Regions from separate parts of the Syntrophomonas sp. UBA1041 genome, predicted to be linked through region 2. Evidence: riboswitches for the same ligand, from Rfam matches in the RefSeq annotation. Region 2 holds a riboswitch; each other region holds the start of a gene.
The links. A riboswitch is a leader RNA that binds a small molecule or an ion and turns the genes downstream of it on or off. The one in region 2 is predicted to bind cobalamin.
Positions count from the first base shown of each region.

Region 1 (8,858 bases), on a different contig from region 2:
TTTTTCTATTGCTTGTTCCTTTGGGCATGCAAATATGTCCAACACCAAATATACATGTGTCAAATCAGGCGGGTACTCAGGAATAACCATAATAGGCACGGCAGCTACTCCATGAATACTTTTCAGATTTGTTGACTATCCCCCGGAATACCTTTATGTTCCAATCCGATCAACGGAACCGTCCCCTTGATTGCTCCAATCCGATCAACGGAACCGTCCCCTTGATTGCTCTAAAAAAGCTTGCAATATAGCCAGTAGTGTTCTATTATTAACGTGTAAAATTATAATGGTTGACTATAGAGAACCCTTAAGGAGGCTCCGTAGGAAACCGATATCTATTAGGATTAATTCGGAATGTAATTTGTTTGGGGAATAAAATTACGAGCAGGCATTAAAACTTAATAGTGGTTGATTACAGAGAAACCAGTATGGTGGCTCTGCAGAAAACCAATATTTTGACGATAGGGTTTTAAACTTTGGGTTTTTAAACTTGGCCGTCAGAATATTGGTTTTTTGCTTTCTTTAGATAAATTAAGGGGAGTGGATACCGTGTCATTTGAAAAAGAATATGGCGAGCCAGAAAAAAACATAGTCCGTCTTGATGCCCGCAAAAAAATGGATGACCGCCAGCGCAGGCATATGCAGCACGAGCTCAAGGTTTACATGGAGCAGTATTTTAAAAAAAAGTTAGGCAAGGGGGTTGATTACACCAAGGTGGTGGTCTGGGAAGACATGCTCATCATTCGGGGGGAAAGATTTCTTACCGACCCGGAGATATATATTGTGGAAACCTCGGCGGGGCAAGATGTGGTCAGAGCAGCGCGCATGCAGGTGGCATGGCAGCATGCCATCGATAATGTGCCATATTTTGAGGAAAAACTGCAGGCCAAGGCTATTCACCAGACCTATGATGTTGAGCCGGAACGTGATTTCTGGATTCATGTGGTGGTTTTTGACCGGGTATTGACCGAATAGCGAAAATTACAATTACATATCTTGGTGGATCGCGAAGAAACCTTTATGGGCGGCTTCAAGACAGACCAGTATTCTTATGAAAAGTCTTATTAGATGACAGTAAGGATATTGGCCCTTTGTTTTCAAGCATAAACGAAAAGAAAGAGGTGATGTGCAAACGATGATTCAGGGCGATGATAGTTGGGTATGGCGCTTTGCCCTTATCAGGGTATTTCACGGTGATCATAGCCTCCCTCCATTAGGAAATACCCTCTATCATAAGTAAAAATACCTGAGAGAGAAGATTTTAGAAAGGTGGAATTTATAATGGGTAAATTGGATGGCAAAGTGGTAGTAGTGACAGGTTCAGTTTCAGCAATTCCTGGTTTTGACTCTATCGGATCAGCAACAGTTCGTGAAGCATTGGCTGAAGGGGCAAGAGGGGTAGTTGTGTCCGACATTAATGACAAATTAGGTGAAGCTTTTGTTAAGGAATTAAACGATCAATACGGTGAAGGACGCGCAACTTTTGTTCACACTGACGTATCTCAACCTAAAGATGTTGAAAAATTATTTGAAATTACAGAAAAGGTTTATGGCGTTGTAAATGCAATAATGGCTAATGCCGGTGTGGTAACTGCGGAAGATTTCGATAAAGACCCGGAAGAAGTTTTAAAATCCCGCAAATTTATTCAAAGCATTAATGAAGATGGGGTATTCTATACAGCCTTATATGGTTCTCGTTTAATGATCAAACATGGAATAAAAGGTTCAATCGTGATGGTTTCAAGTATTCACGGGGTTGCCGGTCGTCCTAAAGTTGTAAATTGTGAAACCGGTGAAGTTTTTATTGAACGCTTCAATTTAATTCAATATACAATGGGTAAACATGGCGTAGTTGGTTTATCAAAAGCATTGGCCCTGCAATTGGCGGATTACGGTATACGTGTAAATACTGTAAATCCAGGTTATATTATGACCCCATTATTCCAAGCAGCTGTAGCTGCCGATAAAAATGATTTGGCAGCCCAAGATTCATTGGCGACAGAAGCATTTGACTTTGCGCAATTAGCAGCATTACATCCATTATGTAATGACCCGGTAAAAGATAAAGAAATCGTACCTCGCGGTAAATATGGCGGTCGCATGGGAGTTCCTGCTGAAATTGCCAAGCCTGCAGTATTTCTAATGTCCGATGAAGCATCCTTTGTGACAGGTCAAAAATTAGTAATTGACGGAGGTTATACGGCGGGCTAAAAATAAACGGATCAGGGCGGCTTTTAGCCAGTGTGGGGTAACCCGTGAAGACAGCCGATCATTCGGCATAAGTTTGTTTGGTAGAAAGAGGCTGTTCCAAGAACAGCCTTTTTTAAATATACTGACCCGGTTAAGTGTTAGCGCCGCCATTGGCTTCCTCTGGACTGAACATATGTTCCATACCCCGGGGCTATAAGTGTACATGGATCAGCCTACGTATCGCTATTGGAAGGTAGTGGCTGGCCCTTCCATTAGGTCTTGTCCGTGTATCTGTGTCATTCTTTGTTGGAAACGCCGGCTTCTCCGAAGGTGGCCATCTCTTTCATAACTTTTACGGCCGCTTCAAAGATCGGGAAGGTTAAAACCGCTCCGGTGCCTTCGCCCAGCCGCAGATCCAGGTGCAGGATAGGTTGCAGGCCCATATATTCCAGCATAATGCGGTGCCCGGGCTCCTGGGAAAGATGGGACGCAAACAGAAAATCCTGACAACGTTGATTCATCTTGCATGCCATGAGAGCAGCCGCGCTGGAAATGAAGCCATCCACTACCACCGGTACGCGCCGGGCTGCAGCGCCTATAATGACACCGGTCAAGGCGGCGATTTCCAGTCCCCCTACTTTCTTCAGCACATCCAGCGGCTGGCCGGGATCGGGCTGGTTTAGCTCCAGGGCCTGTTTGATTACCGCGATTTTCTTGTGGCGGCCGCTGTCATCAAGTCCGGTGCCGCGGCCGGTGATTATATCCAGATCAACCCCGCTAAATACAGCCAGAATGGCGCTGCTGGGAGTGGTGTTTCCGATTCCCATCTCCCCGGTGGCCACCAGGGCCGCCCCGGCATCGATCTCGGCCTGAACCAGTTCTATTCCCACTTCAATAGCAGCCACTGCTTCAGCTTCGGTCATGGCTGCTTCCCGGGCCATGTTGCGGGTTCCCTCCCGGATTTTGCGAACATTGAGCCGGGGATGCTCAATGGCCGGACCCATCACTCCCACATCTGTGACCACCACTTTGGAGCCGGTATAGTTGGAAAAAACATTAATGGCGGCCCCGTTATTAAGGAAGTTCAGTACCATTTGCGGGGTGACCTCCTGGGGATAGGCGCTGACTCCTTCGGCCACCACCCCATGGTCGCCGGCCATGACCATAACCACTTTAGCCCCCAGTTCGGGGATAGTTTTACCCTGGATGGCGGCCAGGCGCACTACGATCTGCTCCATAATCCCCAGGGCGCCCAGGGGTTTGGTGAGATTGTCCAGGCGCTTCTGCGCTGCTTGCGCCGCTTCAAGGTTCGGTTCTCCAATACTCTGCAAGGTTGCTTCCAGTCGTTCCATTTGATAAAACCTCCTTTAGTATTAGCCAAAATTAAAAAGTCCCCAAGCCATTAAGGCCTGAGAACTTTACCTTCATTCTCAACCAGATGTTTTACAGGCAGGTTTCCTGACTCCCGGATCAAACGCTCCTTAGATACAAGCCAGCCTTCCCAGTTTCCCAGTGGCTATACGGCTTGGAACTCCCCGGTTACAGTGGCGGGTCCGTTCAGGTCTTGCACCTGATTCCCTATTATCCCCTAAAGGGGCACCCGAAACATAAGGTAATTCAATTTTTTTAATTATATACTTGCACATGAAATACTGACAAGCACAAAAATAATCCGATCTATAGAGTAACTGAATATCTCTCTTCCAAAATCAGCCCCGCTTCAGAGCTGCCAACCTGGTATTTTATGCATTCCAGACTGTTCAATACCGGCTCCATCCGCTGTTCAATGGCCTGCGGCAACTCGGGGTCCGGGCTGAGCAGCCCCATGACCTTGATGATGTATTCGGTCTGATTGCCTTCCTTGATCCATTGCAGGGTGATATCAAAAACATCCTTCAGGGTCTGGGTCACATCCACTCCGGTAGCGGCGATGGAATAAGCGCGCCGTTCAGGCTTGCGGCAGCTCTCCTCACCCAGTTTGAAACTGCAGGTTTCCGTGCCACATCCCTGGCAGTGACCGCAGTTCAAGAAAAACAAGCTATCCGGATGCTGGCCTATAACCGCATAGCCCAGTTGATTCAGCATATCTGACAGAACCAGGTCCTGCAGGCTGAAATCTTCAGCCGCCATCCCGGCCGGCTTAAAGCGGGAAAGAAACTTGGCATAGATCAAAATACCGTAAGGGTATTTTACCGCTACCTCCGCCAAGGCCGGGGCGTAAGGCGGACAGCCCCCGGAGGCATAATCCGGGCATCCCTCCCGGCAGTAGCCGGTAATCCGGTCATAATCATGGCAGATTTCGGAAGAGTCGATCAATTTAAAGCCGATTTCAAGGGGATAGTTGTCTCCCTGCTTATCAGTGTATATGATCCACATAGTTCAACCTCCTGCATGGCGGTATTTTTCAATATATTTGACAACCGTCAGTTATATAACTGTTTATGGCGAATAACCGTCCCGTTCTGGGCTAGTGGCATGCAAACCGTCCGGTGCGGCAGTTGGGCTCGCTTCAATGTCCTCAGGCACAGGCTTTTTACGCCAATGAGTCAAGTCGTCGAAAAGGGTATAGATCACCGGCACCACCACCAGAGTCAACAAGGTGGAGGTGATCAGGCCTCCGATAGTGGCATGGGCCATCGGGGCCCGCCATTCGGCTCCTGCTCCCAGGGACATGGCCACTGGCACCATTCCCAGTATCATAGCGGTAGTTGTCATTAAAATAGGGCGCAGGCGGGTGGCGGCAGCCTCCCGCAAGGCTTGATTGCGTTCCACTCCCCTGGCCCGGGCTTGCTTGGTAAAGTCGATCAACAGTATGGCATTCTTGGTTACCAGGCCCATCAGCAAGATTACGCCGATCATGGAAACCAGACTCAAATCGCTGCCCATCAGGAACAAGCCCAGAATAGCTCCGACAATGGCCAGAGGCAGGGAAAACATGATGGAAAAGGGATCTATATAGCTTTCAAATTGTGCCGCCAATATGAAGAATATGAACAGAATACCTATCACCAGGGCTAAGCCCAGCGAATCGAATGTGTCTGCCATGCTTTCGGCATCACCTCCGGCATATACCCGATAACCGTCTGGCAGCTTGAGTTCCTCCTCCATGCGCTGGGCAAACTGCTTATTAAAATCTCCCAAAGAAATGCCCCGCAGATTGCCGATCAAGGCAATTTCACGGGAGCGGTCAAAGCGGTCGATAGAACGCGGGGAGGTGGAGAAAACCTGCTTGGTAACCTGACTCAGGGCAATATTACCGTTTGAGGTCGGCAAGTACACCCGGCTTAAATCGGAAAGGCTGCGGCGCTGTGATTCGTTGAGCTGCAAACGCACATCAATCGCTTCCCCGCCCTCTTTATACTGTGACACCACCCTCCCGGTGAACAGGGTGTAGAGGGTATCGCCGATATACCCGGTGCTGATGCCCAAATCCGCGGCTCGCTGCCGGTCTACCTCCAATCTGGTCTCCGGGCTGCCTTCCCGGTAGCTGTTGGAAACGTCAACTACCCCGGGGATGCTTTCCAGGATGCCCTGGGCCTTTGCCGCATATTCAGCCATTAGCTCTATATCATCTCCCTGGATACGATACTCCCAGGCGTATGTTTCAGCAATGGCAGTGTTGAAAAGCATGCTGGCACTAAAACCAGGCTGGGTCTGCAATTGCTGCCGCATTTCCGCCGCGATGTCTTCCATACTCGCCTTACGCTGGCTCTTGTCGGTCAACTGCACAAAGATGCGGGCGTTCTCGGCTGAAGTGGAAACATAGGTGCTTAAAACCTGGGGATGACGGCTTATAATCTGATCCGCAGCTGCTGCTACCTGGGCGGCGGAATCCAGGGTGATCCCGGCATCCAAATCCAACAATACGCTGAACTCCCCGAAATCACTGTTGGGTACAAAACTGGAGCCCATGAACGGTATCACGAACAGGCTGCCGACGAATAACACTCCCGCTACTGCCAGGGTTTTGAGGCGATGCGCCAAGGCTGCGTCCAGCAGCAGCAGATATTGCGATTTGAACCATTCAAATCCCTGATCGAATGCGGTCAGGATCTTTCCGATTACTCCCCGATACTGGTCCTCACCCTCCTTGAGGTACCTGGAGCCCAGCAATGGAACCAGGGTGAAGGACACCAACAGGGAGACAAACACACTGAATATTACCGTCAGACCAAATTGCTTAAAAAACTGCCCTACCATGCCGGTCATCATACCTACGGGCAGGAACACCGCAATCACCGTAAAGGTGGTGGCCATAACCGCCAGGCCGATTTCAGCGGTGGCCTCCCGGGCGGCCTCTAAGGGGGTTTTGCCCAGGTGCATGTGCCGGACAATGTTTTCTATCACCACGATGGCATCATCTATAAGCAGACCTACCGACAGTGACAGGGCCATGAGGGACATGGTGTTCAGGCTGAAGCCCATAAACCATATCATCAGGAAGGTGGTGATGATGGAAGTAGGAATGGCCAGGGCGCCAATCAGGGTGCTGCGCCAGTTGCGCAGAAATAGGAAGACAGTCAAAACCGCCAGAATGCTGCCCTCAAAAAGGGTAATCAAAACACTATTTACCGCGGCCCGAACCCGCACGGAATTGTCCCGCACTACATTGATTTCGACCCCGGCGGGCAAATCCTGATTCAGCCTATTGATGGCGGCTCGTATGTCATCAGCGAGCTGTACCGTATTAATACCGGACTGTTTAACGATATTTAGTCCGATTACCGGCTGTCCCTGATAAAAGGCCCGGCTTTCCGGTGTTTTGACAGAATCCTTAACAGTTGCGATGTCTGTGAGCTTTATCAATATGCCCCCCCGGTGGGCTACGGGGAGGTCGGAGAATTCCTTGAGACTGCTTATTTCCCCTGCAGTCCGCACCGATACTGTCCGATCCTCGCTGTTAAGGTTGCCAGCCGGCACATCCATGTTTTCCTGCTGCAAAGCTGCCGCAACTTCAGCGGGGCTGATGGCGTAGGCGGAGAGCTTGTCGATATCCATATCAATATGGATTTCCCTCTGTTCATCACCGGAGACCTCCACCATCCCCACCCCGGAGGTGGTCTCCAGACGCGGCTTGATGATATTTTCGACCAGCTGGCTGCGTTCCAGCAACGAACCATCACCGGTGACCGCCAGGGTCATAATCGGGGCCTGGGTGGGATCATAGCGGGAAATAACCGGTTCGTTGATATCCTGCGGCAGCTGATTGCGGATGGAGGCCAGCTTGTCACGCACATCCTGGGCAGCAATTTGGCTGTTGGTTTCCACCGTGAATTCCGCCCACACCATGGCGACATTCTCACGGGTCTCGGCATAAATGTGCTTGACCCCGGCGATCTGACCTATGGCCTCCTCCACTTTAACAGCCACATTCGCTTCCATCTGTTCCGGAGAGGCCCCGGGCTGGACAATGGTGACCGCCACAAAGGGAAAATCCACCTCCGGCCAATCATTGATAGCCAGCTGCAAATAACTGAACAGCCCCAGGGCCACCAGGGCCAGAATGCTTACCGTTGCTAGAACCGGACGTTTCAGGCTTAGATTGGTTAAGAACATGGCCTATACCCCCTGCTCCGGGACGATTTGGATGGGGTCGTTTTCTTTGAGCTGGTTGACGTTGCTGGTAATAACGGTTTGCCCTTCGGCCAGGCCTTGCTTGATTTCCACCCGGCCATCAAAGATCGCGCCGATTTCAACCGCAACCAATTTGGCCGTATTATCCTGGGGAACAAAAACGTAGAACTGCTCCTGTTTGGATGTCAAAGCCGCCTCGGGAACACATAAAATGCTGGTCGCTTCCCCGGTATGGATTACTGCGCTGGCAAACATGCCGGAACGCAATATGCCGTCCGGGTTGGGGACCTTGATTTTACACTGAAATATCCTGGCTTGAGGGTCTGCGGCGGGATTTACTGAAGTTAAAACACCTTTAAAGGTCTGACCGGGATATGCATCGACAGTGACATCCGCTTCCATTCCAGTTTTGATCTGTCCCAAATCAGACTGGCTTATGGAAATGATCACATAAACTTCGGCTAGATTCTGCACTTCCATTAAGGCTGTGCCTGGTGATACCATTTGCCCGCGGTTCACGCTGCGGTTGGCTGCCAAACCATCGATGGGTGAGGACACCCGGGTATTTTTCAAATCATCCCGGGAGTTGTTCAATGCAGCCTGGGCCTTGGAAACATCTGCTTCGGCAGCCGTCAAGGCGGCCTGTATATCTTCGAAATCCTTATCCGAGGCCGCTCCCGCCTGATGCAGTTGTTTCAGTCTCTCATATGCGGAGCGGGTGCTTTCTAATTGGGTCTGAGCCTGAACGAAAGAGGCTTGATTGACCTCTACCAGGTTGGCATAAGCTCGATCATCTATCTGAATCAAGGTCTGTCCGGATCTAATACTGGCACCGTTGTCGACATTCAAGCTTTCAACTATGCCGGCTACCCGCGCCGAGATCAGGATTTTTTCCACTGCGTCAATGGTGCCGCTCACATTGAGGTTATTTTGCCGGATCACCATTTCCGCTTGAGCCGTCCTTACCGACTGCGCCCCGGCATTGACGCTTTCCAGGTTCGATCGGCCCTGTATTTTATTGATCATAGCGGCTCCCAGGACTAGTACGACTGCCAGAACGATCAGCCACCATTTCCATTTAGATAACGGCATTA
Region 1 is NZ_DCEA01000112.1:6,336-15,193, reverse strand. Features, by position in the region: gene B2633_RS16585 (hypothetical protein) at 1-99, opposite strand, end outside; gene B2633_RS16580 (Na-translocating system protein MpsC family protein) at 550-975, shown strand; gene B2633_RS16575 (SDR family NAD(P)-dependent oxidoreductase) at 1,282-2,211, shown strand; gene cobT (nicotinate-nucleotide--dimethylbenzimidazole phosphoribosyltransferase) at 2,487-3,542, opposite strand; cobalamin riboswitch at 3,622-3,809, opposite strand; gene B2633_RS16565 (DUF2284 domain-containing protein) at 3,868-4,566, opposite strand; gene B2633_RS16560 (efflux RND transporter permease subunit) at 4,630-7,746, opposite strand; gene B2633_RS16555 (efflux RND transporter periplasmic adaptor subunit) at 7,750-8,856, opposite strand.
Region 1: another riboswitch for cobalamin. It lies ahead of cobT (nicotinate-nucleotide--dimethylbenzimidazole phosphoribosyltransferase); the one in region 2 lies ahead of B2633_RS09590 (cobyrinic acid a,c-diamide synthase CobB).

Region 2 (11,702 bases):
GGACGGAGTCGGCGGCCAATTCCAGGATAATGCCTGCCATACCGTAAACACCCGGATCCCCGCTGCTGACCACCGCCACCACCTGGCCTTGCCGGGCCAATTGCACAGCTTGGCGGGCCCGGTCGATCTCCTTGCGCATTCCCGAACCAATAACCTGTTTATCCCCGAGGAGATCTTTGATAAAACCCAGGTAAGTCTTATAGCCGATGATTACCTGAGCTTCATCCAGGGCTGCTTGGGCCCTGGGTGTCAGGAAGTCTGATCCGCCTGGTCCCAATCCCACCACCAGGATTTTTCCATGGCCACACTGATGGTCACCGGGCCGATTTTCTGTTTGGGAACAATTGTTGTTCCCGTTTTGGCTGCCAGTCGAGCCGCCGGTTCGCATACACCATCAACTCCTATATTTTGCTTTACCCATTCTGAGCCCTCAAAAGAGCCTTCCAGTACAGCCAGTTCCTCTCTGGCGAACAACCGCAAGGGGAGCTGAAGCTCCCGGGCCAGCCGCAACAAGGCGGCTTCCCGTGCTTTTATATCTATGCTGGCCAGGCTGACGATGCAGCCTTTGTCGATACAAAAGACGTCTAAAACGGTTCGCACTGCCAGTTTGAGCTGTTCATAGTCCACCCCCTTGCGGCATCCAATCCCCAGATGCAGATTACGGGGCAGCAGAAAAATCAATTCATCTGAGTTCCGCGGACTGTAACGGCAATCCAAGACTACCGCCGGGGCCTGTATCCTATCTGTTTCGATGCCGTTTAGGCCCCCGGTGGCATTACGCCAGGGGCGGGAAACAAAACCCTGGCCCCATTCGGGGTTTAGCGGCCAGGGGCTGTATAGATAGACCGTTTCCCCCTCTGCCAGGGCGCGGTTTATAAGCTTTATATTACCCGGGGGCTTAATAAGCGCATCGATATCCCGGGCCATCATATCCACTGCCGGCTTGCCGTTCACATCGGTAGCGGTGGTGATCACCGCCTGCCCCCCCAGGTATGCGGCGGCCATTTTAGCCAGACTGTTGGCGCCTCCCTGGTGCCCCGACAAAAGGCTGATGGCGTAGCGCCCTTTTTCGTCCACCACCACAACTGCGGGGTCTTTGTATTTCGAGGTCATCAGCCCGCCCAAACTGCGTACCACGATACCGCTGGCCATAATACAGATCATCCCGGCATAGTTCCGAAAGACCCTGCTGAAACAGGCCGCAAAATCATCAAAAAATTTCGCTTGTGAACCCGCTTCGCTCTCTTTGCGCAACCGGTCCGGCAAGAATAAATGGCTTCCGGGCATCCGGGCGGCCAGTTTATGACCCTGCCTGGCGCCGTTCCTGGTCAGGCACAATATGGCTATAGACGAATCTGGCTGATTACCTGTATTCATGGCTGAAATCCCGATCATACAATTTGGACTTTCCGCTCTGGCGCAGAAATTCCCCCACCAGAATCAAGGCGGTTTTCTTGATCCCCGCCTGGGCGACCAGACCGGCTACTTCCTGCAGTTGGCCGGTAAGAACACGCTCTTCCGGCCAGGAGGCCTTCTCCACCACGGCTGCCGGGGTGTCAGGCGGATAATGCTCCAGTAATTCCTTAACCACCTGCTCGATCAAACCCACCGACAGGAATATGGCCATGGAAGATCGATGCTGGGCCAGAAGCCGCATCTGTTCCCGCTCCGGCACCGGAGTACGGCCTTCCATGCGGGTTATAATCACTGTTTGAGTGCCGTCGGGGATGGTATATTCCTTCTCCAAGCTGGCGGCTGCCGCCAAGAAGGAACTGACCCCGGGAACTACACTATAAGGGATGTTGGCTTTATCCAACAATTCCATTTGCTCGCCGATGGCCCCGTACAAACTGGGATCGCCGGTATGGAGGCGCACCACCTGTTCTCCGCGGCGGTAGGCCTTAACCATCACCTCAACGATCTCCTCCAGGTTGAGAGGGGCGCTGTTGACCAGACGAGCTTCGGGGCGCGCATACTGCAATAGCGCTTCATTGACCAGTGAACCGGCGTAAACCACCAGATCCGCTTGCTTGAGCAGTCTGTAACCCTTCAAAGTAAGCAGTTCCGGGTCGCCGGACCCTGCTCCCACAAACCAAATCACTGACTGTCACCTCCCTTTTTCTTAATAATCACTGTAGACAGGTAATCCAGCTTCTGGCCTGTTAAGGCGAAAACATCATGGTGGACGGATACATCCTCAAAACCGCAGCGGCTGACCAGGCAGGCTTGTTTATCCTGACCTCGATCCTCCAGAACCGCACAAATCTTGTCTATCTGCCGCCCGGCCTTCATAAGTACGATATTGTCAAACTGTTCGGTCAGCCCGGCCAGGGTTTCCTGATCCTGCAGAGCCGGGATGATGATCAGGTTTTCCTCCCCTTCCGCCAGGGGCTGCTGCAGAGTGGCTGATATAGCGTTAACCGCACTGATACCGGGTACAATCTCCACTTTTATTTCAGGGGCCAGTTCCTTCAGTTGCTTTAAGAGATAAGTGAAAGTGCTGTAAAGGGTGGGATCGCCCAGGGTGATGAATGCCCCGTCAATCCCCTTGGAGAGGTGCTGCATTATTGCCTGGGCGGCCTCCCGCCAGTGCTGATTAAGAAGTTTTTCATCGTCTATCATCGGCATTAAAAGATCTACTGTCCGCCATTGTTTATCAATGGCCTGGCCAACAATGGATAGGGCCACACTGCGCTTTTCCAGCCGGGATTTGGGAACGAACAGCAGCTCGGTCTGTTCCAGGATGCGCTTAGCCTTCAGGGTCAATAGTTCCGGATCTCCCGGTCCCACCCCGATACCGTAGAATTTCCCCCAACTCAAAACTGCTCCCCCTTTCTCCCGCTGATGATAGTGACCGGATTGCGGGCTTGCCAGATGCGAGCCCGGCCCCTTTTTTCATTGACAGCGATATTAACCTGTACCGCTTGCAGCTCATATCCCAGCCGCTCCAAAGCCTGACAGGCGAGCGGCGCGGTGTACAGGGTGACGGTATTCATAACCAAAATACCCCCCGGCTTCAATTTCCGGTCGCACCCTATTATCATGGCTTCGATATCCCCGCCGCTGCCCCCGATAAAGATCCGGTCGGCTTCAGGCAAAATGTCAAGCACCTCGGGGGCTGAACCCGGGACCAAATCCAATTGCACTGTAAAGCGATAGCTGTTCAGCTTAATCAAATCCACCGCTTCGGGGTTCGACTCTATGGCAAAAACCCTCCCCGGTTCGACCAGACGCCGGCACTCGATCGCCATGGAACCGGTGCCGGCCCCGATATCATACACCACCGCACCGGGGAACAACTGAAGTTTGGCCAGAGATATTGCCCTTACTTCCTGCTTGGTCATAGGAATGCCGGGCCGCCGGGCAAAAGCTTCATCCGGAATTCCAGGGGTGTTAAAATCCATTCGCATTGAATATCACCATCACACTATTCTTATAATCTAGGCCATCCTCAGCCAGAGCGGTGAGGGTGGTGTAAAACACCTTTTCATCAGGGTAGGAGAGGTTGAGCCCGATCGCCACCCGCAGATCCCGCATCTGGCCCAGGAGGCTTTGGGCGATAGCCTGCGGCGACCACTTCCCGCCGGTCAGCAGCGCCACTACGGGAGCGGAGTCCGCCCATTTGCCCAGGTTTTCAACCTGGCGGCCGTGCATGCTGTAGAAAGGCACCTCCTGCCAGGGCTCTTGCAGTTTGGCGAACATGTACTGCACCGAGCTTATACCCGGTATGTACTCGAATTCAACCCAGTTCAAACGGGTTTTGAGGTAGCGGGCAATGCTGAAAAACCCGGGATCTCCGGAAACCAATACAGCGATGTTCTTATCCAGAGCTTGGTTTAGTATAAACTCCAGAACTGCAGTGAGGTTTTTGTCAATAACACAGCACTTCTGATGGGGCCGGGCGAAATCCCTTAACAGCCGCCTGCCTCCTACCAGGACCTGGGCTTCGCGTATAGCCTGCAAGGCTCTCGGGGTTGTATGGTCCGGGTGACCCGGTCCCGTCCCTACTATTTTGACGACATTACCCATTGCAGCTCCTCCTAACCCAATCTATAGAAAATATCTAAAACCCGGGCAAGTTGCTTAAATATACTGCCCGTGACCCGGCGCCTGTTTATGGGATGGCGGACTATAGCTATTTACACTTCAATCCCAATCTCCTGCCCAAATTGATGGCAGTGAGGTCATAGCCTAAAATGCTCCCGTCCAGGGCATACATAGCGGTTCCAACCGTAATCTTGTCCTGGCAGCGCTGCTGGCAATGACTGCTGGCGGCTGCAGCCAGGTATTGATAGACCATTTCCATTTGGTCTGCTTTGATCAATGGTATGACCGCATCTATGGTATTGGCCTTCATCACCTCTGCGATTAACTCCCGCCTGGCTCCCAGGAGGGCTAAGTGGGCAGCCATGGTCTCCCTGCGGGCATCGGCAACCTTGCTGTGGGTTTGAAACACCCCGGCTGAAACCTTGATTAATTTGCCGATGTGGCCAAACAGCAGTATCCTTCTGACTTTGCGCTTAAGGGCGGCGTCCAGCATCTGCCCCACGAAGTTGCTGGTCTGCACCACTGCGTCAGCCGGGGCCCCTAATTTGCTTATCTGCTGAGCTCCCATACCCCCGGGAGTGAAAACCAGGGTACGGTAGCCCAGAGCCATAGCTTGATTAATCTGCGGGATCAGGGAATCGAGATAAGCCTGTTCGGACATGGGGCGCACCAGCCCCGAGGTGCCTAGTATGGATATGCCTCCTTCTATGCCCAGCCGTGGATTCAAGGTTTTTTTGGCCAGACGCTGCCCGCCCGGCGCGGATATTACCACCTTGAGGCCCTGTCCGGGCGGCAGCAGGGGAAGCAGAGCGCGTTCGATCATGCTGCGCGGAACCGGGTTTATAGCTGGTTCGCCCACCGGCACCGATAAACCCGGTTTGGTGACCGTCCCCACTCCCGCGCCCCCTTTGATTACGATGCCTGCAGCGGGCAGCAATCGCACCTCCGCCAGAATGCTGATGCCATTGGTCACGTCAGGATCATCACCGGCATCCTTTATGACCCGGGCGATGGCGCCGTATTCAGTCCGCCATGATTTGGTTACCGGTATTTCCGCCAGATGGCCGTCCGGCAGCTCTACTCTCACTGAGGCCGCCACTCTGTCCTGCAATAGTCTTATCAAAGCGGCTTTGCTGGCAGCGGCAGCACAAGTTCCGGTGGAATAACCCCAGCGCATGGCCTTCAATGAGCCCACCTCCTCCTGTATCAGCATTTCTCTTTAGCAGACTCAGATTTAATCCATTTCCACCAATTTCTATCTATTTCCATATTCAGCGCAGGCCTCCACAAAACGCCGGGCTGCTTTGGGATTGGCCCGCAGCTGCAGATGCAGATATGAAGCCAACAGTGAACCCTCGGCATATCCGCCCCGGCTTACTCCCCGCCCCATGCCTCCTTCGAGTCCGAAAGCACAGTCTTGCGGGTTGATACCCTCCAGGGTTGAGTAATGAAACTCGTGCCCGCGCAATACCTCGCCTTTTCCGGCTATTACTGTGTCTCTCAGGGCAATAGCCTTAATATAGCCTAGTTCCTGCAGCTTCCGGGTCATAATGATCTCACCCGGCACCAGCCCCACTCCGGGCCAGGAGTTGCCTTCCCAGTCCTTCAGGGTCCGGGACAAATACATCAGCCCGCCGCACTCCGCCAGTATGGGCATGCCCATCCGGTGGGCCTGGCGCAGAGCCTTCTGCATGCCGGAATTCCGGCTTAATTGCGGTAAAAACATTTCCGGGAAGCCGCCGCCGACATAGATCCCATCCACTTCCGGCAAAGAAGCATCATTCAGGGGGCTGAAATACTTCAGCTCTGCTCCCAGTTCAGACAGGTAGTCCAGACTGTCTTGATAGTAAAAACTAAAGGCGGCATCCCTGGCCACTCCGATAACAGTCCGCTTTTCAACCTGAGGCGCTTGCCAGATGAGTTCCATAGGCTTGGCTTCCCCGGCCAGGGCCAGTACCGCTTCCATATCCAGATTTGACTCTACCAAATCCGCCATTTTATGGAGATGGTCTGCCAATTCCCCATGTTCATCGGCGGGCAGCAAACCCAGATGCCGCTCGGGAATGGATATACTCTCCTGCCAGGGGACACAGCCCAGCACTTTGACTCCCAGCTCCGATTCCAGATTGGGAAGCACCCATTCTCGATGAAAAGGAGAGGCCTGGTTCAATACTATACCTTTGATTTCTACCTCGGGCTGGTATTCCATAAAGCCTTTAACCAACGCCACACAGCTCTGCGACATGCTTTTTACATTTACCACCAGAACCACCGGGGTGTTTAACATCAAAGCCACCTCGGCGCTGCTGCCGGCAATCCTCTCCCCCCGGTAGCCGTCAAACAGCCCCATCACCCCTTCAATGATGGATATCTCAGCCGAAGCGGCGTTCTTGGCAAACACAGTTTGCATCACCTGAGGAGGCATCATCCAGCTGTCCAGATTGTGGGAACTGCGACCGCAGGCATGACTGTGCAAACCGGAGTCAATATAATCCGGTCCTACTTTGAAGGGCTGCACCTTGATCCGGCGCCGCTTCAGAGCTGCCATCAACCCCAATGAAACTGTGGTTTTGCCGCTGCTGCTGTGCACGCCGGCGATCATCAGTCGTGGGAACTGCACCGAGACTCACTTCCTGCTTCCATATTTCCCAATAAAAAAGGCTTCTACTTGCTCAAAAGTAGAAGCCTACAGCTTTACCGTCCAAATGCGAACCAAACCCTATCCGCGGGGCTGATTATTCGCAAGCTATTGGCAGGTTTACTGGCTCCCAGATCATCCTCCCCACACCCCTTCCCGATTCCTCAGTGGCTAATGTGTGGTTCGTACTGGTTACAGTGGCGGGACCGCTCAGGATTTTAACCTGATTCCCTTTATCCCTCTCGGGACCAGTAGCTTCAACTTTAGAGTTGCCCCCATTATAATACAATCCTTTAAAAATGCCAACATAATAATTTGCGTACAAATGACACCGGAAAACGCTTTCCCTGAGTCATTATTCCGATGCGGTTCTGAATTGCTAAAACGAATGACACCGGGGAATTTGGTCTAATCATCACCCCGGCTTGGGAGCTGATTGCCGCGCTGTATGACCCTGGATCCAAAACGCCGGCGGATCTGATCCATAAGCATATCCACCTTTTCATATTGGGCAGATTCTTCGAAGAGGCCGCCCTGCTCCCAATCCGGTGCCGATGATAGCTTTCCCAGGCTGAGGCCGATCAGGCGTAAGGGAGAATCTCCCCGGTAGCTCTTCTGCAGCAGTTCATCAGCGACCTGCCCGATGACCACATCAGCATGGCTGGGGGCGATAGTCCGGCTGCGGTTGATGGTTTTAAAGCTGCTGTAACGCAGTTTGAGGGTTACTGTAGAACAGTACAGCTTGTCGCGGCGCAGTTTACGGCACAACTCGGCGGAGAAAGCAGCCAGGTTTTTTTGCAGGATCTGCATATCATCAATGTCTTCCGGAAAGGTGACCTCCCTGCCCAGGGATTTACGCTCTTCATGGGTTTCGACCTGGCGTGTGTCGATGCCCCGGGCTAATTCCCAGTAATGCTGCCCGCTTGCGCCCATGCGTTCTGCAAGCCAACCGGTTGGGAGGTCCTGTACATCACCGACGGTTTTGATCCCCAGCCGCTCCAGGGCTTGCCGGGCCTTTTCACCCACCCCCCAGAGCCGTGTGACCGGCAGGGGTCTTATTATTTCCAGGGCCCGGTCATAGGGGATGATGCACAAACCGTCCGGTTTGTTCAGGTCGGAGGCCAGCTTGGCCAGGAACTTGTTATAAGAAATGCCCACCGATATAGTCAGGCCCAGTTCGCTTCTGACCCGGCGTTTGATTTCCCGCCCAATAGCCTCCGGGCTGCCGAAGAGATTTTGAGTTCCGCTGATATCAAGAAAAGCCTCGTCAACGGAAATTGGTTCCATGAGGGGGGTGTAATCGGAGAGAATGGCAAAAACCTGATGGGATACCTCCAGGTAACGCTCCATGCGCACCGGCAGAAATACGCCTTGCGGGCACAAACGCCTGGCCTGAGCGGCGGGCATGGCCGAGCGTACTCCGAATTTCCTGGCCTCGTAGGAGCAGGTGGAAACGACCCCCCGCGAGGCGGCAGATCCCCCGACTATGACTGGCTTTCCCTTTAGGGAGGGATTGTCGTTTTGTTCCACCGCGGCGTAGAATGCATCCAGATCACAGTGAATGATATGTAGAGAGTGATTCACCTCGCCGGTCATTTTCACACTTCCCCGTGCTTTTTAACCCAATATGATTCCATTAAAGCAAAAGCCCTTTACCTGACAGCGATATCTGGAAATCGATCCGGGTCATCCTTAACCTGCCGGCTGCCTGATAATGGTCTTAAGCCGGGCAGGGGTGGTCTTGCGGGGATCGTTAAGGTAGATTTCATGATGATACCCCCGCAGGCTGTAGCCTTGCTCACCGATGAATTGGTGCAGTTTCATTATGGTGTCATGTTCCTCGGAATAAGGACCGACATACATCACCTGGGCTGCCAGGCCTTCTTCAAAGGATTCGAAGCGCAGCCGGGGCAGCGCCGTAAGGGGTTTCTTTTTGGCCGCAGCCGCTTTGGCCTGCTCAACCATGCCCGCTTCAATAAATGGCGGCTGCATTATCATCATAGTCCATTGCCAGTTATCCTTATCGCCTGTAAGAAAAACCTGTTCAGAAGCCCCATACCACAATCCTTCCAGGGGCATTACAGTATAATCGGGGCTTTCTTTTTTGCTCTGGAACTTGAGGGCGTAAGACACTGAGTAAAGGGCTTCGACAGCCTCTTTATAGTCCGGGGAGGTGTTGGGGTCACCCTGCCCGTTTATCATCAGGAAATTGAAGGCCGGCACCCGGACCAGGATATTTTTTCCCAGCGGGGTATTGTATAAGCGGGAATACTGCTTCTTCAGATCGATTTTTTCCATAGTAAAAATCCTCCTAGGTACATTATACCCCGGAGGAAGACTTGAATCACAGCAGATGCAGGCAGTGACGGTGATATGTTATGCGCTGGGGACATTCACAAAAAAGTCAGGTGATGGCGTTGTAACCATCACCTGCTTAAACAAAGAAGAGGTCCTTAGATATCCCTTGTCCACAGTGAGCACATGGCGGGCCCAGTTCCAACGCACAGCGCTGCTCCCCCAACAGTCTTGCCGATGTTCTCAAGTTCGTAATACAGGGAAACGATGATACGCAAAGCCGTGGCTCCAATCGGATGGCCCAAACCAATTCCGGATCCATTGCTATTAACCTTATTCATATCAATTTCAATACCATATTCCTCTTTCAGCATTCTGCCAACACCCAGCCACTGGGCGGCAAACGCTTCATTTATCTCCCAGTAATCAACATCTTCGAATTTCATGCCTGCTTCTTTTAAACATTTGGGAATAGCCACCGCTGGACCAAGTCCCATGACTTCAGGAGCTACTCCTTCAGCGCAGATATTGATTAATTTCATTAAGGGCTTGATTCCCAGTTCCAGTGCTTTGGCTTTAGACATGATAACGACGGCTGCGGCAGCATCATTGATTCCGGAGGCATTAGCCGCAGTAACCACTCCACCTTTTCTAAAAGCCGGGGGTAATTTGGCCATGGTTTCCAGGTTGGCATCGGAAATCATATGCTCATCTTTGGAGAAATAAGTAACGCCCTTTTTGGTTTTGATTTCAACCGGTACGATTTCACGTTCAAATGTCCCATCCTGGTTGGCTCGGGTGGCGTTTTGGTGGCTGCGCAATGCGAGTTGGTCGCATTCTTCGCGGGTGATGCCATATTTCTCGGCAACGTTTTCGGCGGTAGTTCCCATGTGCCCCTCCACCAGGCGGTCAAATAACGCATCATGCAGCATGGCATCCTCCATAATGCCCGGCCCCATACGATAGCCCATACGGGCTTTGGGCAGCATATAAGGTGCGTTGGTCATGCTTTCCACTCCAACCACCAGCCCCACCTCAGTTTTGCCCAGTTGAATATGGTTAATAGCAATATCAAGGGCACGCATCCCGGAAGCACAATTCTGATTCACCACACAGGCGTTGCTTCTAAGCGGCAGACCTGCTGCCAAACTTACCTGACGAGCAGGCAGCGACCCCTGCATGTGCTGATAGACTTCACCCATAACGATTTCGTCAATGATTTCCGGATCGACGGCGGCTCTTTTTATGGCTTCCTTGGCTGCAATAGTGGCCAGATCCACAGCCTGAAAGTCTTTGAGACTGCCCATAAATTTGCCTATTGGCGTTCTGCACGCACTAACGATTACTACATCCTGAATTTCTTTCACAAAAATACCCCCTTATTATTAATTCTAAATTTCTATGTTATCTGCATTTGAACCCAGCTTTACTTGATCTGGCTCCCTTTCCACCATGTCTGATTACATCTATGAAGAATAAATTTAATTACAAAAAAATAGTCTGAATTTATCTCTTCAGACAATTAAGCAAGAAATGTGCCAACCCGCTGTATAAATCATAAATATCAGATATTATGGGCTTTTGCCCCGTTTTCTCTCTCAACCATTATTTTCCTGGGTATCATATTGCAACCGTAGATATAGGTGGCATTTTAACAAAGCGACTTATTTGGCGCCTTTAGAGACCCGAATGAATTATCAACCATGCGACCGAATTAACAACCCTACAAAAAAAGACAGAGTCAACATTGCTGACTCTGTCCCCTATAAATTCATATGGGATGTTGGTTTCGTTGAAAAAGTCTTTTTATTTTGGCGTGTTAATCTTTCTACAAACCATATTTCCGGATTTTACTGTATAAAACCGATTTGTTAAGACCTAATTCTTTAGCTGTCTGAGCTTTATTATAATTGGTTGATTTCAGCATTTGCTCTATCAACTCTTTCTCCAATCTTTGCACCGAAGCGTTCAAGGTAGTACGCCCGGGCTCATTAACTGCAGACAGAAGCACCTCACCACCTAATGAAGGAAAATGTTGCACCTCCAACCGGACCGCCTGCTTTAACGCAGCCATATTTATAGCGCGCTCCAGCAGGTTCTGCAACTCCCGCACATTACCCGGCCAGTTATAAGTTTGCAGCATATGCAGGGCTTCGTCGGAAATATGTGATACGCGAGCTTTTAGACGGGTATTGATACCAGCCATTAAGTAATGAACGAGCAAAGGAATATCTTCTATTCGCTCCCGCAAAGGCGGAAGGTTTAATCTTACTACATTCAAGCGGTAATAAAGGTCCTTTCGAAACTCGTGGTTGGCAACCATTTGCTCCAGATCGCGATTGCTGGCAGCGATAACTCTTACTTTTATGGAAATAGGATTAGTGCCGCCCACTCTCTCAATCACCCGTTCTTGAAGCACGGTGAGAAGTTTGGTCTGCATACCTAGAGGCATGTCGCCTATTTCATCCAAAAAGATGGTGCCTCCTTTGGCAAGCTCGAATTTCCCCGGCTTGCCACCTTTCTTGGCTCCGGTGAAAGCTCCTTCATCATAACCGAAAAGTTCGGATTCCAGCAGGTTTTCGGGTAAAGCCGCACAATTGACGCGCACAAAAGGCCCCTCCTGTCCACCCTGGTTATGAATGGACTGGGCAAACAATTCTTTGCCGGTTCCGCTTTCCCCGGTTATAAGGATGGTGGACCGTGTATGTGCCAATTGCTCGGC
Region 2 is NZ_DCEA01000066.1:1,198-12,899, reverse strand. Features, by position in the region: gene cobJ (precorrin-3B C(17)-methyltransferase) at 1-289, opposite strand, end outside; gene B2633_RS09620 (cobalt-precorrin 5A hydrolase) at 250-1,377, opposite strand; gene cobM (precorrin-4 C(11)-methyltransferase) at 1,364-2,101, opposite strand; gene cobI (precorrin-2 C(20)-methyltransferase) at 2,098-2,820, opposite strand; gene cbiT (precorrin-6Y C5,15-methyltransferase (decarboxylating) subunit CbiT) at 2,817-3,410, opposite strand; gene cbiE (precorrin-6y C5,15-methyltransferase (decarboxylating) subunit CbiE) at 3,394-4,029, opposite strand; gene cbiD (cobalt-precorrin-5B (C(1))-methyltransferase CbiD) at 4,136-5,260, opposite strand; gene B2633_RS09590 (cobyrinic acid a,c-diamide synthase CobB) at 5,303-6,667, opposite strand; cobalamin riboswitch at 6,782-6,953, opposite strand; gene B2633_RS09585 (DNA polymerase IV) at 7,094-8,281, opposite strand; gene B2633_RS09580 (GyrI-like domain-containing protein) at 8,378-8,983, opposite strand; gene B2633_RS09575 (thiolase family protein) at 9,139-10,347, opposite strand; gene B2633_RS09570 (sigma 54-interacting transcriptional regulator) at 10,809-11,702, opposite strand, start outside.

Region 3 (11,702 bases), on a different contig from region 2:
GGATGAATCCGAAGAAATACTGATCAGCGCCATTAAGAACTACAAAGACCAGAATAGCTGGAAGAAGGACCCCTTATTGCTGGAAAACGATTTTTATCTCCTGCAGCAAATCATCAAAGATGCCGGAGAACTGGAAAAGATAGCCCCTTATGACAAAGTGGTCACCGGCCAGTTTGTGCCTAAATAAAAGTAATCAAGCGGAGGGCTTCGGCTAATAGAATCCCTCCGCTTTATCTCTGCACCATGCGGCCTTATGGAGGGCGGTATTATTCACCGCCCCATTTGCATTTTCCCTGGATACCTTTAAATTGGATTCGAAACAGCCTGCCGGAGAGGAATTTAATGTATAATTATATAAAGATTAGCAAAGCGGGGTGATACTGATTTAATGAATCGGAGGAATAATGCCAGAGGTCGTAGTTTTCATATTATGTCGACGAGTATAATCTGAGGATCGGCATCGTAGACTTTAAATACAACGCTCAACATCAGTTTAGGGGGAGATCACATGGCTGATGAGGTTGTATCGGCAAGTTTCGGCGATATTATTGGCGTTTACCGCGGTCCCACCAAACACTATGGGGTTTACATCAATGACCATAGCGTGGTGCATTATGCCCCGTATATTGACGAATTTGAGAAGTACCACTATATCCGGGAAACCACCCTGGATAGATTCCTGCATGGCAAAACCGGCTATTTTATCTGCATTTTTCCTGAGACTAATGAAAATGAACCCATCGACGTATTGGCGGCCCCGTTTCGAAGCTTAACCTCCCTTATCGACAGGCTAAAGCTGTTGGAATTAATCCGGCAAAGCCCCTATTATCGAATCTACTCGCCCCGTCAGACTGCACAGCGGGCATTAAGCAAGGTTGGGGAGCGCGAATACAGTCCTTCCATCAGCAATTGCGAACATTTTGTGGTCTGGTGCAAGACCGGAATTACAGAAACCTCCAAAGTAAAATGCTTATTGGGCTTATTGCCCAACGTGCCGGCAGTTCTTTCCATAAACTAGCATAAAGCTAATTTCTATATTACGGAACTCCCGATAATACGGGAGTTCCTTTTTGTTGACCCCGGGCCACACAGTTGAACTCCCCGCATTCACAAATGATTGATAATTCGCATTTCCCGCATCCGGCACAGTAACCAAATTATGGTATTAGAGAATAAACTAGAGTAAATCTAAGCAGCCGTTTATTTATAAATGGCTTGGCAGATTATTTAAAGATATAGGAGGTTATTATATGAAAACCCGTTATCAGAGAGATTCCTACAGGCGTGATAATCGCAGGGAAGAGGATTATGATTATTCCCCTTATCCCAAGAAAGATTATTATGAGGAGCAAGACAACTATTGCCCTTTTCCCAAAAAGGACGATAACCAGGATTTTAAGAAGGATAAAGACAAAAATAAACCCGATTTTGAAACTGAGACGATCTTAAAGTGCGGCACCAGTGTGGGCTCCGGTCCGATATCCTGTAACGGCATTTTGGTTAATGGGGCGGCTTCATCCGGTATCAACAACAGCAGCTATGGGGTTGTTCAGGCGACAGTTTCTCTTGACACCAGCGATTTGATCGACCCCACTGTCAAATTGGACTTCTTTTCACTTATTAGTTTCAGAACCACCGACGACGACAACTTTCTGCTGCGTTTAGTGTTCAAGCTGAGCAGGGTCTGCTGCGGCAGTCATGTTCCTCTCGGCACCTGGACCTTCGAGAGACAGTCTAACGAAGATTTTGTAACAAACCAGAATGAAAACGAATTCGTACAGCAGTCAGATTCCTTCGCTTTCAGCTTCTGCGCTTGTGAAACCTGCCCGGAATGCTGCCATTATGTTGTTGAACTTGTCAGCCAGGAATGCTTTAATATTGCATTTGCTACCGTCACCAATATTTCGCTCTCCGCTCTGGCTGTTGGTAAAAAACGGAAGAAATAGACCAAAATTCGGGAATAGGCCGGAACGATTTTGAAATGCCTTCCAAAAAGCGAACAAAATTTAATGTGGGCCATTGAAGATTTCTTTGGCCCTCAGGTAATCAGCTTAATGGAAGGTCGGCGAGCACGAGAAATATCCAGGTATGCCATGCCTTCCAGGGACGAAGGTCGCCCGTATCAAGGTTGTCTCCGGCTTTATTTGCTTATAAAGTACCCCATCGGATTCAATTCGCTGTATCAAAGATACCTGCGGACTTTTTGGCAGTATCGCAGGTATTGTTCACCGTAGATCTTTTGCAATGATTCCTCCTCGCGAAGAACCTGGCGATTCATGAGCCACAGACCCGCCAGGAGGTACAATAATACCACCCAATTGGGGAAAATCAAAAATATACCCAGGAGTATGAACCCGAAAGCGGTATAAATGGGGTTGCGGCTGACAGCGAAGGCGCCAGTTGTTATCAGAGCGCCGGGCTGATCTTCATCGATACCCACCCGAAAGCTTTTGCCAAAAGAAGTCAGGCTTAAAAAGAAAAAGGCCAGGCCCAGTATACACAAGGCCACGCCGATCCAAGCCGCCATATCATTATAAAACAGTTCAGCGCCGAATTTCGGCCAGTTCAGAGCGCTGGCAAAGATGAGATAGAAGAACAGCAAAGCAAATGGAGGAATGAGGAAATCGGTTTTATCCATCTCGCCAAACCTCATGGCTTTGATGCCCAGTTTTCGCATCAGAATAGCCCGCGAGATCACCAGAGTAATAAGCAAAAGTATAGTCCCAACTGCAAAATAACCCTGCATCAAGACTGCTCCTTCGAAAGTGTGATTATGTCTTCCCTGCTACCCAATATACACCGAAATAACCCCCTTGGGGACGGTCCCAAATTTGTCACGTCCCCAATTGCGCCTTATTCGGCTGCGGGTTCGGCATTCTCATTGATCTCTGGGTTTTCTTCGGCTTCTGCGCTCTCTTCAACCGGCAGATTATTGATCACTGCATAGACGGCATCTTCTTTTTCGCTTACTTTTATCTGCGGATCCAGGTTGAAGTCGTCTACAGTGATTGAATCGCCTAAATTCATAGGTGCCACATCGATTTGTATGGCGTCAGGCATCAAATCCATTCTTCCCGTAACAGGAACCTCGTATTTGTAGACCTGAAGCTGCAGTTGTCTGTCTGCCAGATCTTCCACATTTCTGAAAACAATAGGAACGGATAGTTTGACCTCCTGATCTTTGGAAACCAGCTGCACATCGATATGGGTAATCTGCTGCGAAATCGCATCCCGCTGCACTTCTTTGATAAAGCCCAGTGTCTTATTGTCGTTAAACAGAATCGTCACTCTGGCATTGGAGCCATGGCGCTTAAGAACTTGCTGCAAGGCCGCTCTGTCGAATTTGACCGGATTACTCGCCTGCATACCTTCGCCATAAATAACCCCGGCCACAAAGCCCTTTTCCCTGAACTTGCCGCGTTGTTTGCTTCTTTCACTCGCCTTTAAAATAGTCTCTTCCATAAAAGTACTCCTTTTGGCAGGTTGTGCCATTGAATTTATTACAATATATTGTTGCCATTCTTATAGCTTTTATAGCTTGACCCGGGCTTTCTTATGAAGATGCTCCCCAATGGAGGCTGTTTTCCCGATCTTCCCGGGACTCAGGCTCTCATTGGGCAGCCGCTGATTTCGGGCTCTTGAATAGCCCAGGCAATATACAATTATCTGGCAGCCAGGCTCACTGCACGGGGCAATTCTCGGATGACAGGTAATTTTCGGGATATCAAGGCCTGTATATCCCGCAGGTATTTCCTTTCCTCGCGGTCACAGAATGATACCGCCGTTCCTCCCAGACCGGCCCGGCCGGTTCTTCCAATCCGGTGCACATAGGTTTCAGGCACATTGGGCAGGTCGAAGTTTATGACATGGGACAGCTCCGGCACATCGATGCCCCTGGAGGCGATATCGGTTGCAATCAGCACTCTGGTGCGTTTGACCTTGAAATTGTTCAAGGCCAGCTGTCTGGCTTGCTGTGATTTGTTGCCATGGATGGCCTGGGCAGGAATCCCTGCGTTGGCCAGGGCTTTGGCCACCTTGTCAGCTCCATGCTTGGTCCGGGTAAACACCAGGGCAGAATCGATGGAGTCGCTATTTAACAACTGAATCAGCGCCAAGGTCTTATCCTTTTGATCCACAAAATAGACAGCTTGTTCGATAGTGTCCACTGTCGATGAAACCGGGCTCACTGCAACCCTGACCGGTTGTTTCAAAATATCATCTGCCAGCCTGGCAATTTCCGGGGGCATGGTTGCGGAAAACAATAGAGTTTGCCTCTTAACCGGCAGCCGGGCGATAATCTTTTTCATATCGTGAGCAAACCCCATGTCGAGCATGCGGTCGGCCTCATCGAGCACAAACATCTCGACCCGGTCCAAACGGATATGCCGCTGGTTCATCAGATCCAGCAGCCGGCCGGGAGTAGCCACCAAAATATCCACACCCGCCCTCAACTGATTGGTTTGCGGAGCTTGCGACACCCCGCCAAAAATAACCGCGTGCTTCAGCCCGGTATATCTCCCGTAGGCAGCCAGGCTTTCGCCTATCTGCACCGCCAGTTCACGAGTTGGAGTTAAGATTAAAGCTTTTATGGCCCGAAGTTCTCTCAGGTTGGACTTCCCTTTATAGATGGTCTGCAATAAAGGGATCGCGAAGGCCGCGGTTTTTCCGGTGCCAGTCTGGGCGCATCCTACCAAATCCCGGCCTGCAAGGACCACCGGTATGGCCTGCTCCTGTATCGGAGTGGGCATGGCATATCCGGTCAGCTTCAAAGCCTTCAGGATTGGCGTAATCAGGTTTAGTTCTTCGAAATTCAAATTTTTTTCTCCTTACATGTGGGCTTGCCACTTATTTAAATGCAGGCTATGCCCTCACCCCGTTGGCTGCGGCACAACCTTTTGTTAATTCATCTGCAAATGCAACCTAGTAAATATGGTTTCACCGTATTAATGTAAAAAGAGCGGACAACTCATAATAAATTGAGTTTCCCGCTCTGTAAGCCCATATTGCCTTATACTAATATAAGCAGTTGAAAAAACAATCTTACTCAGCCATGATAGCATACTATCGGAAAGAAATCAAAATCACGGCAAAACCGGTTTTGACTGATTCTGTCCCCAGGGACACTATTGCCGGGCCCAGGTGCTTAAATATTCAGTAATATTGGCATCTGTATTTGTTACGGCTTTGCTTTACCCCGGAGCCTGACAGCTCAAATCTGGCTGCTGCGCCAGGCGGATATGTCCTCCCATTCGGTAAGGCTTATATGCATCTCGACCAGTCGGCTTGCCACCCCTTGCTGCTTTAAGCCCGTCATAATGCCTTGCACGTATTCCGCCTTTTCCGGCGGGTAGACTGATGCCCGGGGCAAATCCACCATCATGTACGGATCGCCCTCTTTGTAGTATCCCGCTTCGGTTTTAATCGCCAGCATTTTAATCACCATGCTCCTCCTCTCCGGGGTGACAAATCGTCGGGAATGTCTTTTACATCTTCTCCAAAAGCTGGTTAAGCCTGATAATGCCCCGTTCCGGGCGTTGATTTTGTGCTGACACCCATGCTCTAAGCTTTTGCAGGGCCAGGCCCTTGTTAATCATTTCCCTGGCAGCCTGCAGGCAGTCGGCCAGAGATGACTCCGGTCTGGTAACATAGATGACCAGTGCGGCATTCAGGCAGGCAATATCGGTGCGGGGGCCGTTTTCCAGCCCCGCAATCACCCGCAGGAATTGCAGGACCTCCTGTTCCCTGTCGATATGGGGCCTGAGATCCTCCAGACTGGCCTGTTTAATTCCGTAATCCTGCGGGTAAAAAGAAAACTCGCGAATTGAGCCGTCGGGATACAATTCTGCCACCAGGGTCTCTCCCAGGGTGGAAGCCTCATCCATGCCCTGTTCGCCGCCGGCGTCCAGCCCGTGTACCACCAGGGCGCGCCGGTATCCTATTTCGTTCATCACCCTGGCTACCGGGGTCAGCAATCCCCGGTCGTAGACGCCGCGGACGGCATAGCGGGGCAGGGCCGGGTTGGCCAGGGAGGCCGCAATGTTCAGAACTGTTCCGAACGAAATCTGGGATAAAATTCTGCCCAGGCTTTGATGAATATGCGGGCTCATACCATTAAAGATACCGATACCAGCCGTTTCAATGCTGTGTTTCACCAGTTCCGGTGGACCTTCAACATCAACGCCCAATGCTTCTAAAAGGTCGATGGTTCCGCAGCTGGAGGTAATGGCGCGGCTGCCGTGCTTGGCCATCACCACTCCCGCAGCTGCCGCAATGATAGATGCGGCAGTACTGATGTTAAACGTTTTCAGGCTATCCATCCCGGTGCCGCAGTTTTCCACCACATCAGCATGGTTATCCAGGGCAACCTTGCAGGTGTCATGTTCATATATAGCCTCCCAGATCCCGGCAATCTCTTCAGCGGTCTCACCTTTGGCGGCCAGGGCGCTCAAAAATGCGCCCTGATGCATGGCCGACTGACGATCCAGCAGAACTTCACTGAATACTGTCTTGGAACGGTCCCGCGGCAGATCAACCTGGTTGATCAAATCAGCAATAGTCCGGCCAAATTCCTGTGCGCATAATGACATCTCACATTACCTCCCTTTTTTCATATCCATCGCTATTTTCATTTCCTTCCCCGCAGCTATCAAATCCAACCCTTCTTGCAGTTCATCCAGTCCGATACGCCTGGAAATCAGGTCTTTGACCACCACATCCCCTCTTTCCATCAACTGCATGGCGGAGCGGTTATTACGTATGGAGCATCCATATGCGCCGATAACGGTTAGTTCCAGGTAGTGAAGCAGGTTCCATTCATCATTGGTGAAGCCCGGCTGCTGTGACATCCCGCTGAAGAATCCAATCCGCCCCCGCTTGGAGCATACCTGCAGGGAGCTTCTGAAGGCATTGGGATCGGGACAACAAGGTATGACGACATCAGCCTGGCCGTGATCTGTAATGACCGTGAGCGCCTTTCTGAGCCCTTCAAGATCAGCCAGTAAGTGGCATCTATTTTCCAAATCCTGCAGACGCATCATTCTATCAGGATGGCTCTCCACTATGAAGATCTCTTCAGCCCCCCGGCTCCTGGCCAGCCGGGCGTTTAATATTCCCAGGGGACCGCCCCCCCAAATCAGGACTGCATCACCATGACCGACATGCAAAGCGTCCTGCATATTAATGGCACAGGCCAGAGGCTCTGACATACAGGCTTCTTCAAATGACAATCCCGCCGGGATGTGATTGAGAATGCCCCTCTGGGCCGCCGCAGCAGGTATGTGCAGATACTCCTGAAAGCCTCCGTCACGGTGGAATCCCATGATTTCCACCCGGTCGCACAGGTGGTCCAGACCTTGCCGGCAAAAATGGCAGTTTCCGCAGGGCACACCGGGTGAAACCTGCACCCGGTCCCCGGGGCGGAATTCAGTCTGACTGCAGGCCTCAACCACGGTGGCGGTTATCTCGTGCCCGAGCACTCGGGGAAGCCGCAGATCCCGCTGTCCGATGGTGTAGGCTTTCATATCAGTACGGCACAAGCCGCACACCTCGGTTTTTAAAATGACATCCCCCTCCTGGCATTGAGGTTCGGGACGGTCTTCAATACGGATGCTGCCGATGGTCTCCAAAACCGCTGCTTTGATTTCATTCACCCCCATAAAAAATAAAAAACCCATACCTCAAAAAGGTATGGACTCTCCAATTCCGCACCAGGTTTTTGCCTTTCGGCTTCAACCTTAAGCTACAGGCAGGTCTCCTGACTCAGCTTCTTCACCGGCATGCCCCTTCCCCCTTACCGGAGTGGCTGCGGCATCGGCTCAGCATTACAGTGGCGGGCCCGCCCGGGATTTGCACCCGGTTCCCTATTCTCCCTGTCGGGCACCTGCAACTCTCATGGCCTATTTTTTTGTTTATACTAGGATGAATTCCCGGTTTTGTCAAGGCAAGATTTTCCCTGCTCCGCTATGAGAACTGCTTCAGGGTGTACGGGTGGAGACGTGAGGCCGGCTTCACGGTGCTCTTTATTCAGTTTATCCCACCACGCAGCATGGCGATGTATTACGTACTCCCTATCGATATAGCCTGTGAACATACTTGCTACCAGGGGCCGGTTAGCCTTGATGAGAAACGCTGCCAGGTGAACAATAACCGAAAGCAGCAATATCACGGTAAACAGATTATGAATCTGCGCCAGCCAGAATACCGTACCCACTGAAAATTCCATCCCGGGCAGGTTTTTATATACCTTCAGTATTCCGGTTACAATCAAGGCCATTACCGAGAAAGCAGTCACCGCGAAGGCCAGGCGTTGTTCTGCCAGATATTTGTCATTTTCCGGTTCCTCGGCCAACCCCAGCATGGAAGCAAATATCTGCATGGACTCCTTAAAATCACCCCTGCGGGGTATGATGTCCCATCTTTTACTGACAATTAAATAGGTCACATAATAGGCACTTATAAATATTAATGCCATAGCTGCCAGATAATGCAGATACAATGTAGCCAGAAAATTGCTCGACCAGGCCAGCCCCGGTAGTTGGTCCACATAATATCTTTTGTAAACGGGCATTTGTCCAAAGCCGGTAAACAACAGGACAAAAATAGACATCGCGGTAACCCAATGAGTAAAGCGTATAGCTGTATTGTGGCGCTTAATCTTCAACGTCATTGCCCCCTTTCATAATCTGGTAAGTACTTATTCCTGCTGCCAATACCCCGGCAACAGGAGCCATTAATAAACCGCTCAAGATATTACCAGGCTCGTCAAGTGGGTTTTCAATATTTACCGCCATATCGACTCTGCCAGTCGTGCCGTCCAGATCCTGGTCGATAATGGCAAGATTGATAACTTCAAAAGGTATCATGGAAATATAGAAATTAGCTGTTCCACCGTTCTCCTCATCTCCGTACACATAGCCTTGATTCTGGCGGGCCCAGTTCTGTGCATACTCATGCAGCTCATACTGAGGGCCAAACATAATAGCATTCCTGGGACAGGCGTTTACGCAGGCCGGTTGCTGTCCCTGCTTGATCAGATCATGGCACATGTCACATTTATACATAACTCCTCCTCCAGCCAAATCCGGGACTACTTCCAAATACAGCCCTACCCCGCCCTGGCGCTGAGGGATATGCCAGGGGCAAACGTCCCTGCATTTAGCCCCTCCAAAACACCCCTTGGGGTTGATCACCACTGGACCTTCGGCGGTCTTATCATTAACACCAAAAGGACATAAAGTTGAACAGGGCGGATTGTCACAATGCATACACTTGCGGGGAACATGAACCTCGATCTTTTTCCCCTGGTGTTCCACCTCCAGATGCTGGACATAGGTCCAGTTGTAGGGGGTGAGGCGGTCGGTGACATGCCTTTTTCCAGACCAGTCCTCATGTTTGGGCTGTGGCCAATAATTTTTAATAGGCTGCTGTGGCTGAGGAAAATTGAGTTCATTTTTAACCCGGCATGCCAGAACACACTTGGGGGTATCCTGATGCACACAACCATCACATTTATTCAAATCATGCAGAATAGCGTAGTTCCCAGTTGATCTGGTCCCGGCCAGAACTTTGCCTGCACCGGTCATGATGCTGGCCGCCGCAATCCCGGATATTGTGGCCCTTTTTAAAAATGATCTGCGAGTCATAGTCATAACCTTCCTCCGTTTTATGTACCCATACAGGGTATAGTATATATATATTTTATTTATCCCAAGGTATTTTGGCAATAGGGGATATTGTTTTTAGCGGGCAGGCACGGGGATCAAATTTTTGGCCTATAATGTTCCATCAGACTCATTTTTTTGCTACTATAAATCAAAAGCAATAATATTAATGACGGTCAAAGTGCTTCTGGTGAAAACTTGGAGTGCGGGGATAAAATACCTAAGTTTTGCAACCGCAAGATAGGGTGTTTTTCTATGAGAAACGGTTACTGGGGTGGGTAGCCTGTAACAGGGCTGGCCGCTTTTTTTATTGTAGATTTATCAACCTCATTGGTGTTATATACAGAGGTTAGGAATAATAGGGGAACTGTGAATCCACGTTGAAAGGATTTACTGAGTATATGAATAAGGTCAAAGGTTGCCAGCTCAGAACTCAGCAGCGAATTACCGCATTATCCGGGAATTATATACCCAAGATTATCTTAACGAAGGAGAGATTATGAGGGACAATAACGGTCTGTTCCTAACGCAAATGATGCGGCCATTATCCAAATTTCTTGACGATAGGATGAGAAGCATTTTACTGCTGTTTTCAGCGACTATCATTGCCTTTATCTGGGCTAACTCCAGTTATTCCGACAGCTACTATGCCCTATGGGATACTCTCATCACCGTCAGCATTGGGAGATATGGAATTAGCAATAGTTTAGGCCATTGGATCAATGATGCGCTAATGGCCTATTTCTTTTTTGTTATTGGGCTGGAAATCAAGCGAGAGCTTTTGGTGGGAGAATTATCGAGCATTGAAAATGCTATTTTGCCGGCCATCGCTGCTGTGGGAGGCATGGTATTTCCAGCCTTGATCTACCTGCTCTTGACCCAGGGAGGCCCTGGTCACGCGGGCTGGGGTATTCCCATGGCAACTGATATTGCCTTCTCACTGGCTTGTTTAACAGCTCTGGGTTCATCAATCCCCCTGGCTTTAAAAGTATTCCTGATGGCTCTGGCGATCTTTGATGATATGGGGGCCATCCTGGTAATTGCGTTGTTTTACACTGAGCAGATAAGTCTGGTAAATCTGGGTTTTGGCTTTATTATTCTGTCAGTATCGGCTTTCTTAAATTTTAAAGGCGTAAGGAAAACGTATCCTTACGCTCTTCTGGGTATCGCACTATGGGTGACTTTCTTTCTTTCCGGCATTCACGCTACTATAGCCGGTGTATTGCTGGCATTTACTATTCCGGCACGGGCTCGCCATAATCAAACACAGTTTATATCAGAGGCGGAAGGTATCATAAATAGCTTTCCTAATGGAGATTTCCATCTCATGTGTACAGATGAAACTCAACGGAAAATGATGAAAAAACTAAAGGTATCGGTTGACAATCTGGATTCCCCCTTGCAAAAACTTGAGGATAAACTTTATCCATTCGTGAATTATCTTGTGCTGCCAGTCTTTGCCCTGGCCAATGCAGGGGTGAACCTGGGTCAAGGAAATGGCACTATCAGTTCGATGAGTCCGGTGTTCTGGGGAATTGCCGCGGGTCTGGTTATTGGAAAGCCGATAGGAATTACTCTCTTGTCCTGGTTATCCGTCAGGTTCGGTATAGCTCAACTGCCTTCCGGGATTATGTGGATGCAGATATGGGCCATGTCATGTCTGGCTGGTATAGGGTTTACTATGTCCTTGTTTATTACTAATCTCGCTTTTTCTGATCCGCTGTTGATACATCAGGCCAAACTGGCGATAATCATTGGATCCATCCTGTCTGCTTTCCTGGGCATGGCTGTCTTTTTCTTGTTCAATGCGATTCGCCGGGCAAAATGACTTGGCCCCGCCCCTAAATGTTTAATATCACTATGGCTTCCCGGAAATCCTTGATGTAATCATCACAGGTTTCAACTATTTCGACCCATTCTTGGTCTGCTGAGGGATCAAATACCCCTATCACCCTGAAACCTGCTTTTTTGGCGCTCTTAACGGCGTGAAGCGCGTCCTCGAATACCGTGATCTCACCGGGCGGCGCCCCGAAACCTGCTGCA
Region 3 is NZ_DCEA01000003.1:18,889-30,590, forward strand. Features, by position in the region: gene B2633_RS00595 (ABC transporter substrate-binding protein) at 1-187, shown strand, start outside; gene B2633_RS00600 (lecithin retinol acyltransferase family protein) at 509-1,018, shown strand; gene B2633_RS00605 (DUF4489 domain-containing protein) at 1,251-1,946, shown strand; gene B2633_RS00610 (methyltransferase family protein) at 2,183-2,746, opposite strand; gene B2633_RS00615 (50S ribosomal protein L25) at 2,854-3,462, opposite strand; gene B2633_RS00620 (DEAD/DEAH box helicase) at 3,663-4,814, opposite strand; gene B2633_RS00625 (hypothetical protein) at 5,210-5,440, opposite strand; gene trpD (anthranilate phosphoribosyltransferase) at 5,484-6,587, opposite strand; gene B2633_RS00635 (alcohol dehydrogenase catalytic domain-containing protein) at 6,594-7,673, opposite strand; cobalamin riboswitch at 7,727-7,898, opposite strand; gene B2633_RS00640 (formate dehydrogenase subunit gamma) at 7,913-8,659, opposite strand; gene B2633_RS00645 (4Fe-4S dicluster domain-containing protein) at 8,649-9,647, opposite strand; gene nhaA (Na+/H+ antiporter NhaA) at 10,195-11,487, shown strand; gene B2633_RS00655 (HAD family hydrolase) at 11,501-11,702, opposite strand, start outside.
Region 3: another riboswitch for cobalamin. It lies ahead of B2633_RS00635 (alcohol dehydrogenase catalytic domain-containing protein); the one in region 2 lies ahead of B2633_RS09590 (cobyrinic acid a,c-diamide synthase CobB).